2 regions of the Endozoicomonas sp. SESOKO4 genome follow, and region 1 is predicted to be linked to the other one. Evidence: predicted binding sites of a transcription regulator. Region 1 holds the regulator's gene; the other holds the start of a gene.
The links. The regulator LexA, encoded in region 1, represses DNA repair genes until DNA is damaged. The targets are predictions, from matches to a motif close to TACTGTNTANNTANACAGTA.
Positions count from the first base shown of each region.

Region 2: a site for LexA is predicted at 3,169-3,188, ahead of KDK16_RS09645 (YebG family protein). Genes of this name have one in related genera too.

Region 1 is NZ_JAHHPS010000191.1:19,240-26,783, forward strand. It holds gene topA (type I DNA topoisomerase) at 1-415, shown strand, start outside; gene KDK16_RS03640 (DUF6586 family protein) at 483-977, shown strand; gene KDK16_RS03645 (hypothetical protein) at 1,155-1,547, shown strand; gene KDK16_RS03650 (SulA-like leucine-rich domain-containing protein) at 1,575-2,069, opposite strand; gene lexA (transcriptional repressor LexA) at 2,148-2,750, opposite strand; gene KDK16_RS03660 (serpin family protein) at 3,013-5,400, opposite strand; gene KDK16_RS03665 (TetR/AcrR family transcriptional regulator) at 5,513-6,160, shown strand; gene KDK16_RS03670 (L,D-transpeptidase) at 6,227-6,709, shown strand; gene nagZ (beta-N-acetylhexosaminidase) at 6,749-7,544, shown strand, end outside.
Region 2 is NZ_JAHHPS010000498.1:9,439-16,982, reverse strand. It holds gene rapA (RNA polymerase-associated protein RapA) at 1-2,460, opposite strand, end outside; gene KDK16_RS09645 (YebG family protein) at 2,842-3,138, opposite strand; gene rluB (23S rRNA pseudouridine(2605) synthase RluB) at 3,285-4,196, opposite strand; gene scpB (SMC-Scp complex subunit ScpB) at 4,314-5,219, opposite strand; gene KDK16_RS09630 (ScpA family protein) at 5,219-6,082, opposite strand; gene KDK16_RS09625 (tryptophan--tRNA ligase) at 6,231-7,445, opposite strand.

The DNA.
Region 1 (7,544 bases):
TGAGTGTAAAAACACCCGTAAACTGCTGAAGAGTGGGGAAGCGGCCCCCCCAAAAATGGATCCGGTGCCCATGCCCGAACTTAAGTGTCTGAAAGTGGATGATCACTACATTCTCAGGGACGGTGCCTCCGGACTTTTTCTGGCCGCCAGCCAATTTCCAAAGAATCGTGAGACCCGTGCTCCTCTGGTCAGTGAACTGATCCCTCATCAGGCGGCTATTGATCCTAAATATCATTATCTTCTGGATGCTCCGAGACAGGATGCTGAAGGCAATCCAGCGATAATCCGCTTTAGTCGTAAAACCAAGACTCAGTATGTTATGAGTGAGTCAGAAGGTAAGGCGACGGGGTGGAGTGCTACCTTCCAGGAAGGTAAGTGGGAAGAAAAAGTCACCAGAAAGCGCAAAAAATCCTGATCTGGCCTGTTCAAAAACAAGACCTTCGCGGTGATCCGTGAGGGTCTTTCTATTTGTGAGAATGATTATGTCTGAGCAGTGGCGAGCCTATACCAATAAGAAGTTGCACTATGCCCGTTTACAATTGGGTACTTGGGAAAGAGCAGAACCTTTCGAGCAGGAAGCTTTTCGCGAAGCATTTTTGTTGCATGCTCGTCAGGCATATTTCTCCATGCTGGCAGAGATATTGTCTCCTTATGGTCATCAGTTAAGCCGTCTGATGTCTCTGGAAGAAGCTTACAACTTGGTAAGTGAGCAGGAAGGTGATGTTTCTGAACTCGAGCAGCTAAAACAATTAGAGTTGTCTGACAGCTGGCTGGCAGATTTACTCAAAGCTTATGGCGAAATTTCACTTTTAGACGATGATATACAATCATATTCTAATAAAATCAATACTGCCATGATTGCTTCGGACAGTGCTGGAAGTACAAGAGGTGTTAAAACACCGGAAAGTGCCAAAAGTATTCTTGCTTCCCTCAAGGAATTGGTGGGCCACTTCAGAAATTTCAATCTCGAATGGTGACTTAATCATTTACTGCTCATTCTGCGTTCAACCGTTGGGATCGCCATAGACTGGGGAGTATCTTGTGCCCAGGGAGGGATATAGGTACAAAGTCTTATATAAGCCGGGGTCAACACTCAATGAGCCAGGGGGGGGGCTCTGTAGGTGCGATTCAGACAGGTTTGACAGAGGTACCCTATGACAAAGATCATGCTGTGCTGTTCTGCAGGTATGTCTACCAGTATGCTGGTTAATCATCCTTTCACATTACTCTGCATTGACCTGTTGCATCATGATGCACAATGCTGCATGATTTCCACCTCTTACTCGCTATTTATGGGACGAAATATGGCTGCATCGTTTTTGGAAATTGTGGAACTTCCAACAGGAGAGATTGTTTTGCGACGCAGTGATGAAGAGGGCGAGCCCCTGCTGACCATGAAATTTTCCGGGGAAGCCAAGGAGTATCTTGAAGGAGAGTATCTACAAGTGGCAAAGGTCATGTTTGACGCCGGAATGCGGGAAGTTGCTGAACTGACTCGTCCCCAATCCTCTGAAGAAGAGATTCCTGAGAACAGAGTGCTGCATTGACTCTATCTTCAAGGCAGTGACAGGTTTTCATGCAACCTGCCTGCTGCGAATAGCCAGTCCCTGACACTGTCCATTGCGGGCAGCGCTTTCAAGCTTGATTAGCCACCCTTTATCCAAGTGCCCCAGCCAACTAATGACGGTGTGGCTGGTTCCGGATGCCAGTGCTTTCCGGGTGAGTTCCAGTGTCTGGTGATCATCGTTAGCGCTAAAAATTTGCACCTTGTCATGGTTCAGGTTGCAATTCTTTAACCATTGCAAGGTTCTGGTATCCGATTTGTCTGCCAGAATCAGAGTCAACCAGCGTTCACTGTCACTGGAAAGCTGACTGAGCATTGGTGTCAGGAGTTGTTCGGCCTGCCAGGGTTGTCCTGACAGAATGAGCTCATTAATACTGGGACTGGGAGAGCTTTTATTTTTCTCTGGTAACGTTTTTTTCAGGCTGGAGCGGTTTATGCGAACTGTGTTGCTCTGAAAGCCTGATGTTGAAAAATTGTGCCTTTCACTGCTTGTTCGGTACAGCATGAATCCTTCCTCCTGGCATGGTCCGGTCGCTTTTCGGTGTTCTCACTCAAGTGTACAGGTGCTCATACAACATCCGTTTCAGGACTGATTTCTGATCACCCCGACGCTTAAACCTTCGACCGCGAAAATATCATGAGTGAGATCGACGACAATGGTTTCGAACTCGTCGTTTTCCGGATGGAGTAATACCTTGTTTTTCTGTTTCTCGAATCGTTTAACGGTGACTTCGTCTTCTATCCTGGCGACGACAACCTGACCGTTTCGAACCTCTGTAGTCTTGTGAACGGCCAGCAGGTCACCATCAAGAATCCCGATGTTTTTCATGCTCATCCCTTTGACTCTTAACAAGAAGTCAGCGGCTGGGGTGAAGAAGCCGGGGTTGAGCATCAGGTGGTCTTCGATATGTTCCTGGGCGAGGATCGGGTTACCGGCAGCCACCTGTCCAATGATCGGAAGGCCTTCAGGCTGGCTGTCTGGAATTCGGATACCTCGTGAAGCACCGGGGGTAATTTCGATGGCGCCTTTACGGGCCAGTGCCCTGAGATGTTCTTCTGCCGCATTGGGTGAACGAAAACCGAAGGTCTTGGCGATTTCTGCCCTGGTGGGTGGGAAACCTGTCTCTTCGATATGAGACTTGATCAGGTCCAGTATTTCGGATTGCCGTTTAGTCAGTTTGATCATGGTCACTCAATCTGTTTTTTTATACAGTATCTGTGATTATATACAGTAATATTGCTCTGGCAAGTCATTATGTTAGGTCGGGCCGCGCAGGTCGGGCCGCGATGATGAGCAGCAATTGAACTAAGGGCCGTCAATGATGCATGTGGCAAGCTTTACCTTCCTACTGGTGAATGGTTGACCGATATTCGCAAACTGATTCTGTGAGGCTTTTGTTAAAAAAAATCCGGAGGTGATTAATCTCCGGATTTAGCATTGTATTGATTCATGGTTGATTAAAAGTTAACTTCTCACGCAGCGCGTCCCAGGCTTGAAAAGAAACCTCTAATTGAAAAGGAGAATCACGACCAAAAATCCTGACAAATTTAAAATGTTTGTCTCCAATTGATTTTAATATTCTTTCTCTAAGCTTTTTAGCCTCTTCCAAAGAAGACATCGTGAGTGTTAGCTGCATATGATCTGATTTAGTATTCTGAATATCAAACTCCCCATTCGGATTATAGTTCTGTTGTATTAAAGTACTTACACTCCCCATTGGAGTTTGATCGGTTACTTCTTTTTTAGATGTGAATTGATCATCAGACGTATAAACTTTGCTATCAGAACTGTCATCTTCACTATCAGACATATCATAATCGTTAAAAGTTACCAGATTATCAGAGCTCGGTTTTTCAGCAGGGATAATTGTAGGATTATCTTTGCTGTCAGAAATATAAAAATCAGTGGATTCAGAAGTTATTTTATCAATCATTTTATCCCATTCTCTAATTGAAACATATACTTCAATAGAAAAAAAGCTTTTGTTAACCCGAATTAAATTCCCATTTTTTTCACCAATTGATTCTAATACACTTTCTTTAAACTTTTTAGCACTATCCAAAGAAGAAAAACTGACTGTTAAATTAGTATTGTTTGCATCAGCACTTTGAATATCTAAATACCCATTTGGATTATAAAATTTATTTATATAAGTGCTCACATCAACAGTTTCAAAAGTTCTAAAAGACAGATCTTTTATTAGAGATAAGTTTTTTTGTACTTCTTCCTGTTTATTTAAGAACGGGTTATTAGAACTATCATCATCGCTATCAGATATATCATCATCGCTATCAAATATATCATCTTCGCTATCATACATATCAAAAGGGTTGGAACTTGCCAGTTTTTTAGAATTAGAACTCTGTTTTCCAGCGGTGCTGATTACAGGATCACCATCAAACTCCAAAAAGCTGCCATCCTTTATGACCAGCTCAATTAACCGATTACCTTCTTTGTCTACAATGGCAATGTAGCCAGGGCAGTCAAAATCAAAATGAGAAGTTCCAGATACGCACCTTGTTAAAATTTTTGCAACAGTCGCCATCTTACCGCTAGCACCTTCTTCATCAACAGATAATACGATCTTCTGAAGCACCTCCAGATCCTGATCTGCCGGTAGGCCTAGTCTTGTCAGATCTCCTGCTACTATGTCGGTTCCTAATGCCTCACACATTTTCTCGAGTAACTGAGTGTCGCAACTGTCTTCTACTTTTATTTTGGGTAGCGATAGCTGATATTTCGCTTCTTTATAATTTAATTGTTTAGTCAGCTCATTAATCGTTTCAGAATCAAGATTGTTAATCGCTGTGGCACTTTCTTTACGCGGTTTTATTGCGACCAGTTTAAGATCTTCTCCATTCAAAGATTTGAATTCCTTGGCGATGGCAGCAAATTTGCTGTTAGAAGCACATTGAACCGTTTCAGTTTTAACCATCATTTTTACGTTGTTAATACGAGTTCCATCTGCGCATAGAAAGCTTTGAGGAGCGGTTTTATCTGGAGAAAAACTATCCTCCCAGACACCCCGGAATTCCATTACATTACCTATTGTCGCTGTAACTTCATTCATGCCATCAAACAAATTTTTAATTTTTCCTTTGGTTTTCTCCTTGACAAAATCTTCTGTGACTTCAGCTACGTTCCATTGATTACTTTCCAGCTTTTGAGTTTGATAACATTCAGAGAGTATTTTTTCTAATTGCTCATCCCTGACATGAAAAGCAGAAGCGATAAAGTTAGCGCAAGAGATTAACTGCTCAGGATGGCCTCCGTAAGGGTTGTCTTTGCTGAATTTACCGAGTTCTTTATGGATTTCAGTTTCCAGCTCTTCAGTCAAGGTTCCTTTGGGGATTCCCAAAATGGATTCCTTTTTGGCATTGTCATCTATGCACGCCAGAAGCATGCCCAAAACCGGAGTCAGGCTGGTAGGAGACGCCACCGTGCTTTTTTTGCCCTCACTGTTCAAAATCCCGAATGATACTTTATCAATGAGTTTTTTAGCAATATCAGAAGCCTGTAGTGTGGTCCCGGTGTGTGTGTCTTGCAGATTAAATGGCTGCGAAGACATTGATATTGATTTGATTGAGTGTCCAATAGGTGTCATAGTCGTTTCTCCATCACTTGATAATAATTGATTAGCGTGAATAAACTCACTGCTTCCATGCTTTGTGCTTCCCTGTTTTGCGGCAAGAACATGCTTTGCAGATTGCCGTAGATTATGGGTTGCCTGATTACTATTAGTTAAGTGTTTGTCGTCGATGAAATCACTAACCGATAAGTTAGTGATGGCAACAATTTGCACCCTGTAATAGTGTTGAGCAATGGTCCGTACCACTGACTCGTTGGGTTAACTCGATGAGGCTTTGCTACTAGTGGCCTTGACAGCTGAGGGTAAGAAACGTAGGTTCTAAACAGTCGTTTATTAATCTTATAAAATTCCCCGGATCATGGCACAACCTTCAACCGTAGAGAGAATTCTGGATTCAGCCGAGCTGCTCTTCGCCGAACATGGCTTCGCAGAAACCTCCTTAAGAACCATTACAAGACAGGCAGGGGTTAACCTGGCTGCAGTGAACTATCACTTTGGCTCCAAAAAAGCGTTGATACAGGCAGTATTTGCGCGTTTTCTGGCTCCCTTTATGGAGGGGCTGAATACCACTCTGGATCAGTGGTCAGATCACAGTGAACAACCTGATCTTGAAGCTGTGCTTCAGATACTGGTTGACCATATTCTTGCTGTGAAACCCAGAAGGCCGGATGACATCTCTATTTTCATGAAACTCATGGGGCTGGCATTCACCCAGAACCAGGGGCACTTGAAACGTTATCTGACCGAAACCTATGGAACTGTCTTCAGTCGATACTTTGAGTTACTGTTCAGGGCCTGTCCTGACCTTCCGATTGCCGATAAATTCTGGCGTACCTACTTTAGTCTCGGTTCTGCTGTCTTCTCTGTATCCGGTGCTGATGCGCTCCTGTCCATCGCCAAGAGAGACTACGACATTGATGACAATCTTGAGAATATCATGAGAAGAATGGTGCCGTTTATGGCAGCCGGTCTGCGTGCTCATGCCACCCATGATAGTGGCCGATAATGTTTATTCTGCATGCAGGCTCTTAAGCCTGAGGCACTGCGAAGCCAATCAATACGAGATTCAGCTGTGCATATTAATGTTCGAATTGCCTCACAGACTCTGGAGTTGATGCAGGAGGGGGTAGAAACGATCTGTTACTCTGTCTCCACTGCCAGTAAGGGGACAGGTCAGCAGGAAGGTAGCTGGCAGACTCCCCTTGGTCATCATATTATTCGAGCTAAAATAGGTGACGGCCTTCCTCTCAATGCAGTGTTTGTAGGAAGGCGATACACGGGTGAGATTTATTCTCCGGAACTACAACAACAATACTCTGAACGTCGGGACTGGATCTTAAGCCGCATTCTCTGGCTAAGTGGCCTGGAACCCGGTTACAACCGTTTGGGAAATGTCGATACTATGCGACGATATATCTATATCCATGGAGCGCCTGATTCCGCTGTGATGGGGGAGCCGGGTTCAAGAGGCTGCGTTAGGATGCATGGTCATGACATGATTGATTTATTTGACCGGGTTGTTCCGGGAACTACCATTGATATTCTGCCAGAGTAGTCTTATCGCATGCAGTCAGGTCAGGAGAACAGGAAAAGTATGAATACGCATGGTCAAAACGATGCGAAAAATAATGGTGTTCTGATCATTGACCTTGAAGGTCAGACACTCCAACCCGAAGAGCGGGAATTACTCCTGCATCCTGGCGTTGCTGGCGTATTGTTTTTCGCCAGAAATTTTCAAGATCGCAAACAGTTGTGTGACCTGGTCAGTGACATCAGAAGTATCCGGCAGAATCTGATTCTGATGGTCGATCAGGAAGGTGGCAGGGTGCAGCGTTTCAGGAACGACTTTACCCGTCTGCCGCCGGCAGAACATTACGCCAGATATTTCAATTGCGATCCTCAGAAAGCGCTCGAGTTGATTGAAGATTGCGGTTGGCTTATGGCAGAAGAGCTTCTTTCCAGCGGTCTTGACCTCAGTCTGGCTCCAGTACTGGATTTGAATCTTGGGCTGACCGAAATAGTGGGCGATCGTGCGTTAGGCAGTGAGACTGAAAACGTCATTAAACTGGCTACTGCATGGTGCAGCGGTGTCCATGAATCAGGAATGGCCTGTGTCGGTAAACATTTTCCAGGCCATGGCAGTGTCAACGAAGACTCTCACTTGACCCTGCCTCGGGACAACCGTTCGCTAAACGCCATCCGGCAGCAAGACATGGTGCCATTCAAAACGTTGATAGAGCAGGGTATAGAAGCGATTATGCCCGCTCACATTGTCTTTTCTGAAGTGGATGATCAGCCTTGTGGTTTTTCTTCAATCTGGTTGAAAGATATTCTTAGAGAGCAGATTGGTTTTAGTGGAGTAGTTATTAGCGACTGTTTGACTATGGAAG
Region 2 (7,544 bases), on a different contig from region 1:
CAGTTTTTTCTCTCCCGTAGCACCGACGACATAGATCGCTTCCAGCAACATTGTGCCGGGTTTCAGCGCTTTGTTTTTCAGCAGAGCGACCGAAGTGTTGCCCATCTCACTGGTGAGCAGCATGTCCATGCTTTCACGAACCATGGGGTGCTCCCAGGTGAGAAAATGCATATCTTCCCGGGAAAGGGCCAACTCCCGATCAAAGGTGACGGTAATGCCGTCAGCCGGAAGACCTGGGAAGGATGTCACCATATGGCTGCCAGGACGTACAACGAGGCAATGCTTGGAATGATCTTCTGAATCGACGCCAAATCCTTCAAACAGCTTTTCCATATAGCGCTTGAGCTGTCTGGGTTCTTCCTGTGCTTCGATGTCGTTTATCAGGTCTTCACTGGAAAGAGTGCCACGGGAGTTGATTTCCAGCAGGCGATCCCGACCATTGTGGAGGTACTCATTCATTTTTGCATTGAGCTTGGCGGTTTCCTCTATCAAAGGCTGAATATCAGCCAGTGTCGTTTTTTTCTCCGGAATCAGTGTTTCAGTGAACGCTTCACCTAACTGCTCAAAGACCATGCTGCCAGACGGGCAGGTATCAGCGAATGCGTTCAGGCCCTGGTCATACCAGTGGAAGATTAATTCCTGTCCAGTGCCTTCTATGTAAGGAACATGAATTTTGATGGTCTCGGTCTGGCCAATTCGATCGAGTCGTCCGATACGCTGTTCCAGCAGATCCGGGTGAGCGGGCAAATCGAAGAGCACCAGGTGGTGGGCAAACTGGAAGTTTCGACCTTCACTGCCAATTTCGGAGCAGACCAGAACCTGGGCGCCGTATTCTTCATCAGCAAACCACGCAGCTGCACGATCTCGTTCCACGATCGTCATGTTCTCATGGAACACTGCCGTGGGTATGCCTGACAGAATTCTGAGGGCGTCCTCGAGGTCCAGAGCGGTATTGGCGTTGGCACAGATCACCAGCACTTTCTGCTTTTTGAGCAGTTTTAGCAGGTTAATCAGCCAGTCTATGCGTGGGTCGACTTTCCACCAGGGGTCCATGTCGTTAACACGGATATGGGACTGGTAAGCCAGTTCAGGATAGAGCGAACCGCGGACTTCAGTTTCTTCTTCCTGGGCAATCTGATAAAGCTCAGGCAGTTTCTGGGCGTAGCCCTGTACGACACGACCGGGGAATCCACCTACGGCTGCACGGGTATTTCTGAACAACACCCGGCCAGTACCATGGCGGTCCAGCAGAGTTTTTAGCAGTTGTTCACGAGCTGCTTCTTTTTGCTCATCAGAGCCATCATTGATCAGGTCGATCAGTGGTTGGCAGTCCTGGCCGAGGAAACCGGCCAAATGCTGACAGGCGGCTTCCGGCAGATGGTCATTTTCCAGCAGCTCCTGTACCGCTTCGGCCACAGGCTCATAGCTCTTCTCCTCTTTCTGGTAGGTCTCCAGATCATGGAAACGATCCGGGTCCAGTAGGCGGAGTCTGGCAAAATGACTTTCGGGGCCCATCTGTTCAGGCGTGGCTGTCAATAGCAGCAGTCCGGGAATCTGTGACGACAAGGTTTCTACAACCTGATATTCACGGCTGGGGTCTTCTTCTGACCAGACCAGATGATGAGCCTCATCGACGATCAGCAGATCCCAGTCAGCTTCCAGGACCTGTTGGAAACGATTTTCGTACTGGCTCAGGAAGTCCAGGCTGCAGAGAATCAGCTGTTCGGTGTTGAACGGGTTTTCATCTTCAATCGCACGGCAACGCTCTTCATCAAACAGGCCGAAGTGCAGGTTAAAACGACGCAGCATTTCGACCAGCCATTGATGTTGAAGTGTTTCCGGAACCAGAATCAGGACCCGGCTGGCACGTTCTGTGATCAGTTGCTGATGAAGGATAAGACCGGCTTCAATGGTTTTACCCATGCCAACTTCGTCAGCCAGCATCACTCTGGGCGCATGGCGTCCGGAAACCTCACGGGCTATGTGCAGCTGATGGGGGATCAGGCTGGTACGGGCACCGAGAAGCCCTCTTACTGGAGCGCTCAACAGGCGACAATTGTTCAGCAATGTCTTGTAACGCAGAGAAAAATTGCTGTTTTGGTCGATTTGACCTGCCAGCATTCTGTCCTGCGGTTTGTTGAAGTGAATAAAGTTGCCCAGCTCCGATTCGGGAAGCTCTCCGGGCTTGCCGTTGGGAAGAAGACCCTTATAGTGCAGCAGACCATTCTCTTCGATGACTTCTGTCACCGTCATGGTCCAGCCCTCGTGACTCTCTATCTTGTCACCAGGATTAAATTGTACCCTTGATAGCGGGCAGTTATTAATGGAGTACAGCCGGGTTTCACCGGTGGTGGTGAACAATAGGGTAACCATGCGACTATCGAAAGTCAGAACGGTACCTAATCCTTGTTCAGTTTCGGTGTCACTGATCCAGCGCTGTCCAGGAACGAAGCTCGTCATGTCGTGACTACATACCTTGCCAGACAAAAAGGCCGCTATATTAGCGGAATTCGCTGTATTAGCAACCAGTACAAGTGCTACTTGGCGGGCTGCTTCACTAGTGTCTCGGTCTGATAATGGGAAAAATGACCGCTAGAACCACTATCTTTGGTAAAAAAAAGGGTTTCTCAATCAGGAATGAAAGAAAGATTTTTTTTCATACAAAGCTATTTTTAGCTGAATCTGAAGCTGATCAGAGGGACGGTTAATGCCCATGACGCTTTGTTTTTGATTCGTTTATGAACAGGAGGTGAAATGAAAAAGGATTGAAATGAAAAAGGTGCTGACGGCAGAGCGAATCAGGGCATTCCGCTCTGGCAGTCGGGAAGTGCGTGCGCTGGATCAGGCCGCGGCCTCATCCTCATCCTTATCCTTTGTGTCGTTGTCTTGCTCAGAAGTCTGGCCAATCTCAAGCACCAGGTCCGGTTTGCCTTTAAAGGCTTTGGCAAAGGCTTCCTTGTTTTTAGCGAACATCAGGCCGATCTCTTCAGCCAGGTCTTCATCGATTTCAAAGCGGTCTTCCAGCAGGCTGGAGATGTTGGCGGCCAGCTCCAACATACGATCGTATTCTTCAGCGGCTTTCTTGTCTGTAAACATGCTTCCGTCCCGGTCAACTCGCCACATGGGGGTAATAGACATGGCCCTCTCCTGTAAGGCTTGGTTTAAAGTTACTGTATATAAATACAGTCATTCTGTCCAGTGGAACCCCTGAAGGTTAGCATGGAAACTCAAAGCATTTTCAGGACTTGGCAAGAGCTCCGGGTCATGGTTGGAGCTCAACAGCATTAACGATGTCTGTTCTTTTTGAAAACGCCGGGCTTTTTGTGAGGCGAGGGACGCTTCTTGTTGATAGCGGGGTTGCCACGGGAGCCCCTGGTTTTCAGGCCTGTTTTTGTGTGTCGTGGATCGGCTCTGCGTGTCACTGCGTTGGGCGCGGGTGGCAGTTGAACGGCAGCGGCCAGATCGTCGATGTCCGCTTTTTCTACTTCTTCCCACTGGCCCATGCGCAGGTGGTCAGGAATGATGACATTGGCAAAACGTACACGCTTCAGACGGCTGACAGTCAAATCCTGGGATTCCCAGAGTCTGCGCACTTCGCGATTACGGCCCTCCAACAGGCAAACATGGAACCAGCGGTTGATGCCCGAACCGCCTGAGTCAACAATATCGGTGAAGCGGGCAGGGCCATCTTCCAGCTCTACGCCATCGAACAGGTTCTTTACTTTCTGCTCTGTCGCATTACCCATGACTCGAACAGCGTATTCACGTTCAACCTGGTAAGAAGGATGCATGAGACGACTGGCCAGCTCACCATCTGTGGTGAACAACATCAGTCCGGAGGTGTTGATATCCAGACGGCCAATGGCAATCCAGCGCTCTCCCTGAAGTTTGGGCAGTTTGTCAAAAACAGTGGGGCGGCCTTCCGGGTCGTGGCGGCTACAAATCTCGCCTTCAGGCTTGTTGTAGGCAATGACGCGGCGGATTCCGGACGCATAGGTTTCCAGTTTGACCGGGCGACCGTCGACAGCAATCTTGTCTTCAGCATTGGCACGATCGCCGAGGCTGGCCTGTTCACCATTTACGGAGATTCGACCTTCGCTGATCCAGCGTTCCATCTCACGGCGCGAGCCCAGGCCGGCGCCCGCCAGGATTTTTTGCAGTTTTTCACCCTGGGGAGGAGTGGTTTCAGTTGTCATGGTATTTATGGCTATGCCGCTCTGTTTTTCTATCAAAGGGGCCAGAGTATAGCGACTTAATATAGGTTAAGACAGCGTGGATTTACGCTGCTGTTATGCTGAGTGATCAGACATGGTTCAGGGGTCAGTTCTTTCGTTTGATATTTCCCCGGATATTTCTGCTTCAGGAGCGGGCTCTTCCTCAATGGGCATATCGGTCGTCTGATATCGAGTTTCATCGCCTTCAGTGGGAAGTTCTGTCAGTTTCTCTGATGTCTGAATGTCCTGTTCAACTAACTGCTCTTCTTGCTCTGGTGCTTCGGCTTTCTTTTTACGGATCAGGTCATCAAAGTTGTCTGGCAGATCGGCTTCCAATTCATCCAGTTCGGCAAATAGCTCATCAGAGGATTGACCTTCAATCTCAATGGCCTCCTGATCTTCTGCGTCCTCTGTCGTTGGCTCCCTCTGATCGTTGGCTTCAGCCAGCTCCCGGGCAGCTTCCTCCAGATTACGAATCTCGGATAGGGGGGGCAGTTCATTGAGGTTTTCCAGATTAAAATAATCCAGAAACTGACGAGTTGTGGCAAACATGGCCGGGCGACCCGGCACATCCCGGTGACCCACCACACGTACCCATTCACGATCCTGAAGGGTTCGTATGATATTACTGCTGACGGCTACCCCCCGGATGTCTTCAATTTCCCCCCGGGTGATTGGCTGACGATAGGCGATGAGTGCCAGAGTTTCCAGCAGTGCCCGTGTGTAGCGCTGTGGTTTTTCTTCCCAGAGTCTGCCAACCCAGGTGGATAGTTCCTGTCTGACCTGGAAGCGGTAACCCGATGCCACCTTTTTGAGTTCAAAGCCCCGTCCCTCACAGGCTTCAGAGATGGACACCAGAGCTTCGCGGATCTGGTTGCCATCCGGACGCTCTTCCTCGGGGTAAAGGTCTTCGGGGAACAGGGCGGCCAGCTTTTCTTCAGTCAGGGGTTTCTGGCTGGCCAGCAGGGCTCCTTCCAGGATGCGTTGCAGCTGTTCTGCTTCCATTAGTCAATCCGGGCCTTAACGTGAATGGGACCAAAAGGTTCATTCTGTATCAATTCGATCAGGGATTCCTTGATCAGTTCCATCACCGCCATAAAGGTAACGACGACACCGAGTTTGCCTTCCTCCAGCCGGAACAGGGCAACAAAGGGGGTGAAGCGTTCAGATGTCAGCATGGACAGGACCTCACTCATACGCTCACGGGTGGACAGAGCCTCCTGTTCAACCTGATGATTGACGTACATTTCTGACCGGCGGAGCACCTCTCCCATGGCCAACATGATCTCCTTGAGATCGACTGCCGGATGGGGGCGATCCTGCTCAAGGTTGGGTGGGGCAGCATTGGCTTCATGAAGATCCCGAGTCATCCTGGGCAGTTGGTCAATATCTTCTGCGGCTTTCTTGAAACGCTCATATTCTTGCAGTCGACGAATGAGCTCAGCACGGGGATCTTCTTCCTCGTCTTCGTCCTCAGAGACTCGTGGCAGCAGCATGCGGGATTTGATTTCGGCCAGTGTAGCGGCCATGACAAGGTATTCTGCTGCCAGCTCGAATTGTCCTGATTCCATCAATTCTACATACTGCATGTATTGCTCTGTAATGACAGCTACCTTTATGTTCAGGATGTCCATGTTGTTGCGTTTGATCAGATAGAGCAGCAGGTCGAGAGGGCCTTCAAAGGCTTCCAGAAAGACCTGCAGGGCATCCGGTGGGATGTAAAGGTCGTCAGGCAACTTAGCCATGGGCTGACCCATAACCCGTATCTGGTGTTCAATGATTGCAGGCTCAGAGCCTGATTGAGTTTCCGGTGCCAGCTCTGCAGGGAGTTGTTTTCCGGGCTCAGCCACGGTTTCCGTGGAGGTCATTGATGCATCACCCTGTTGTAAATCCTCTAGCTGAAAAAAAGCAGCTTGACCGACCAGGCTCCTGACGGTGAAACTGCTTTTTATGATGATCAGGCTTAAAACCTGACCCGTATTTTGCAATGGCTGTTACATCACTGAAACACAGTGTTCAACGATAGTCCAGTCCTATGGCTTCCCGGACCTCCCTGAGGGTGTCCTGGGCTTCGTCCCGTGTCTTTTCGGTCCCTTCGGCAATGATACTTTTCACGACATCGGGATTGTTTTCCAGTTCTCTGGCTTCCGTGCGAATAGGCTCCAATTCGGCCTGAATCGCTTCAATCAGAGGTTTTTTGCAGTCCAGACAGCCGATACCTGCTGAGCGACAACCCTCTTGAACCCAGTCTCTGCGCTGCTCATCTGAATAGACTTGGTGAAGCTGCCAGACCGGACACTTTTCCGGTTCGCCCGGATCATTCCTGCGAATGCGGGCCGGGTCTGTGGGCATTTTTTTCAGTTTCGACGCAACACCGTCCTGATCTTCCCTGAGGCTGATGGTATTACCGCAGGACTTGGACATTTTCTGACCATCGAGGCCCGGCATACGGGCCTGTTCAGTGAGCAGAGCCTGAGGCTCCGGCAGGATAACCTTGCCTGTACCTTCCAGATAGCCAAAGAGTCGCTCCTGATCGCCCAGAGTGATGTTGCTCTGCTCTTTCAACAGCGCCTTGGCCGTAGCCAAGGCTTCGTCATCCCCGTGTTCAAGATAGGCTCGACGGAGCTTGCGGTAAAGGTTGGCGGTTTTTCGACCCATTTTACCGATGGCTGCCTCGGCATTATCCTCAAAGCCGGGCTCTCGTCCATAAAGATGGTTGAAGCGTCTGGCGATTTCCCGGGTGATCTCTATATGGGCTTCCTGGTCAGCTCCGACGGGTACCAGTCCTGCACGGTAGGCAAGGATATCGGCGCTTTGCAGCAATGGATAGCCAAGGAATCCGAAGGTGGAGAGATCTTTTTCCTTCAGTTTTTCCTGCTGATCCTTGTAACTGGGTACTCGTTCCAGCCAGGAGAGCGGTGTGATCATGGAGAGCAGCAGATTCAATTCTGCATGTTCCGGAACTCTGGACTGAATGAACAGGGTGGCCGAACCCGGATTGATGCCAGTTGCCAGCCAGTCAATGACCATGTCCCAGACGGAGTCTTCCAGTTTTTCTGGCTCTTCGTAGTGAGTGGTCAGTGCGTGCCAGTCAGCTACGAAGAAAAAACACTCATATTCATGTTGCAGCCGAAGCCAGTTTTTCAATACCCCATGATAATGGCCAAGATGTAATCGGCCAGTGGGTCGCATGCCAGACAGAACACGCGACTGTGAGTCTACAGCGCTCAAGAGGCTCTCCCGTTAGAATCCTGTGTTGACAGGGTACGACAGTTTGCACGACGGTAAAAGCGTGTTTTTACACGGCATGAATAAATCAGTCATGAGTGA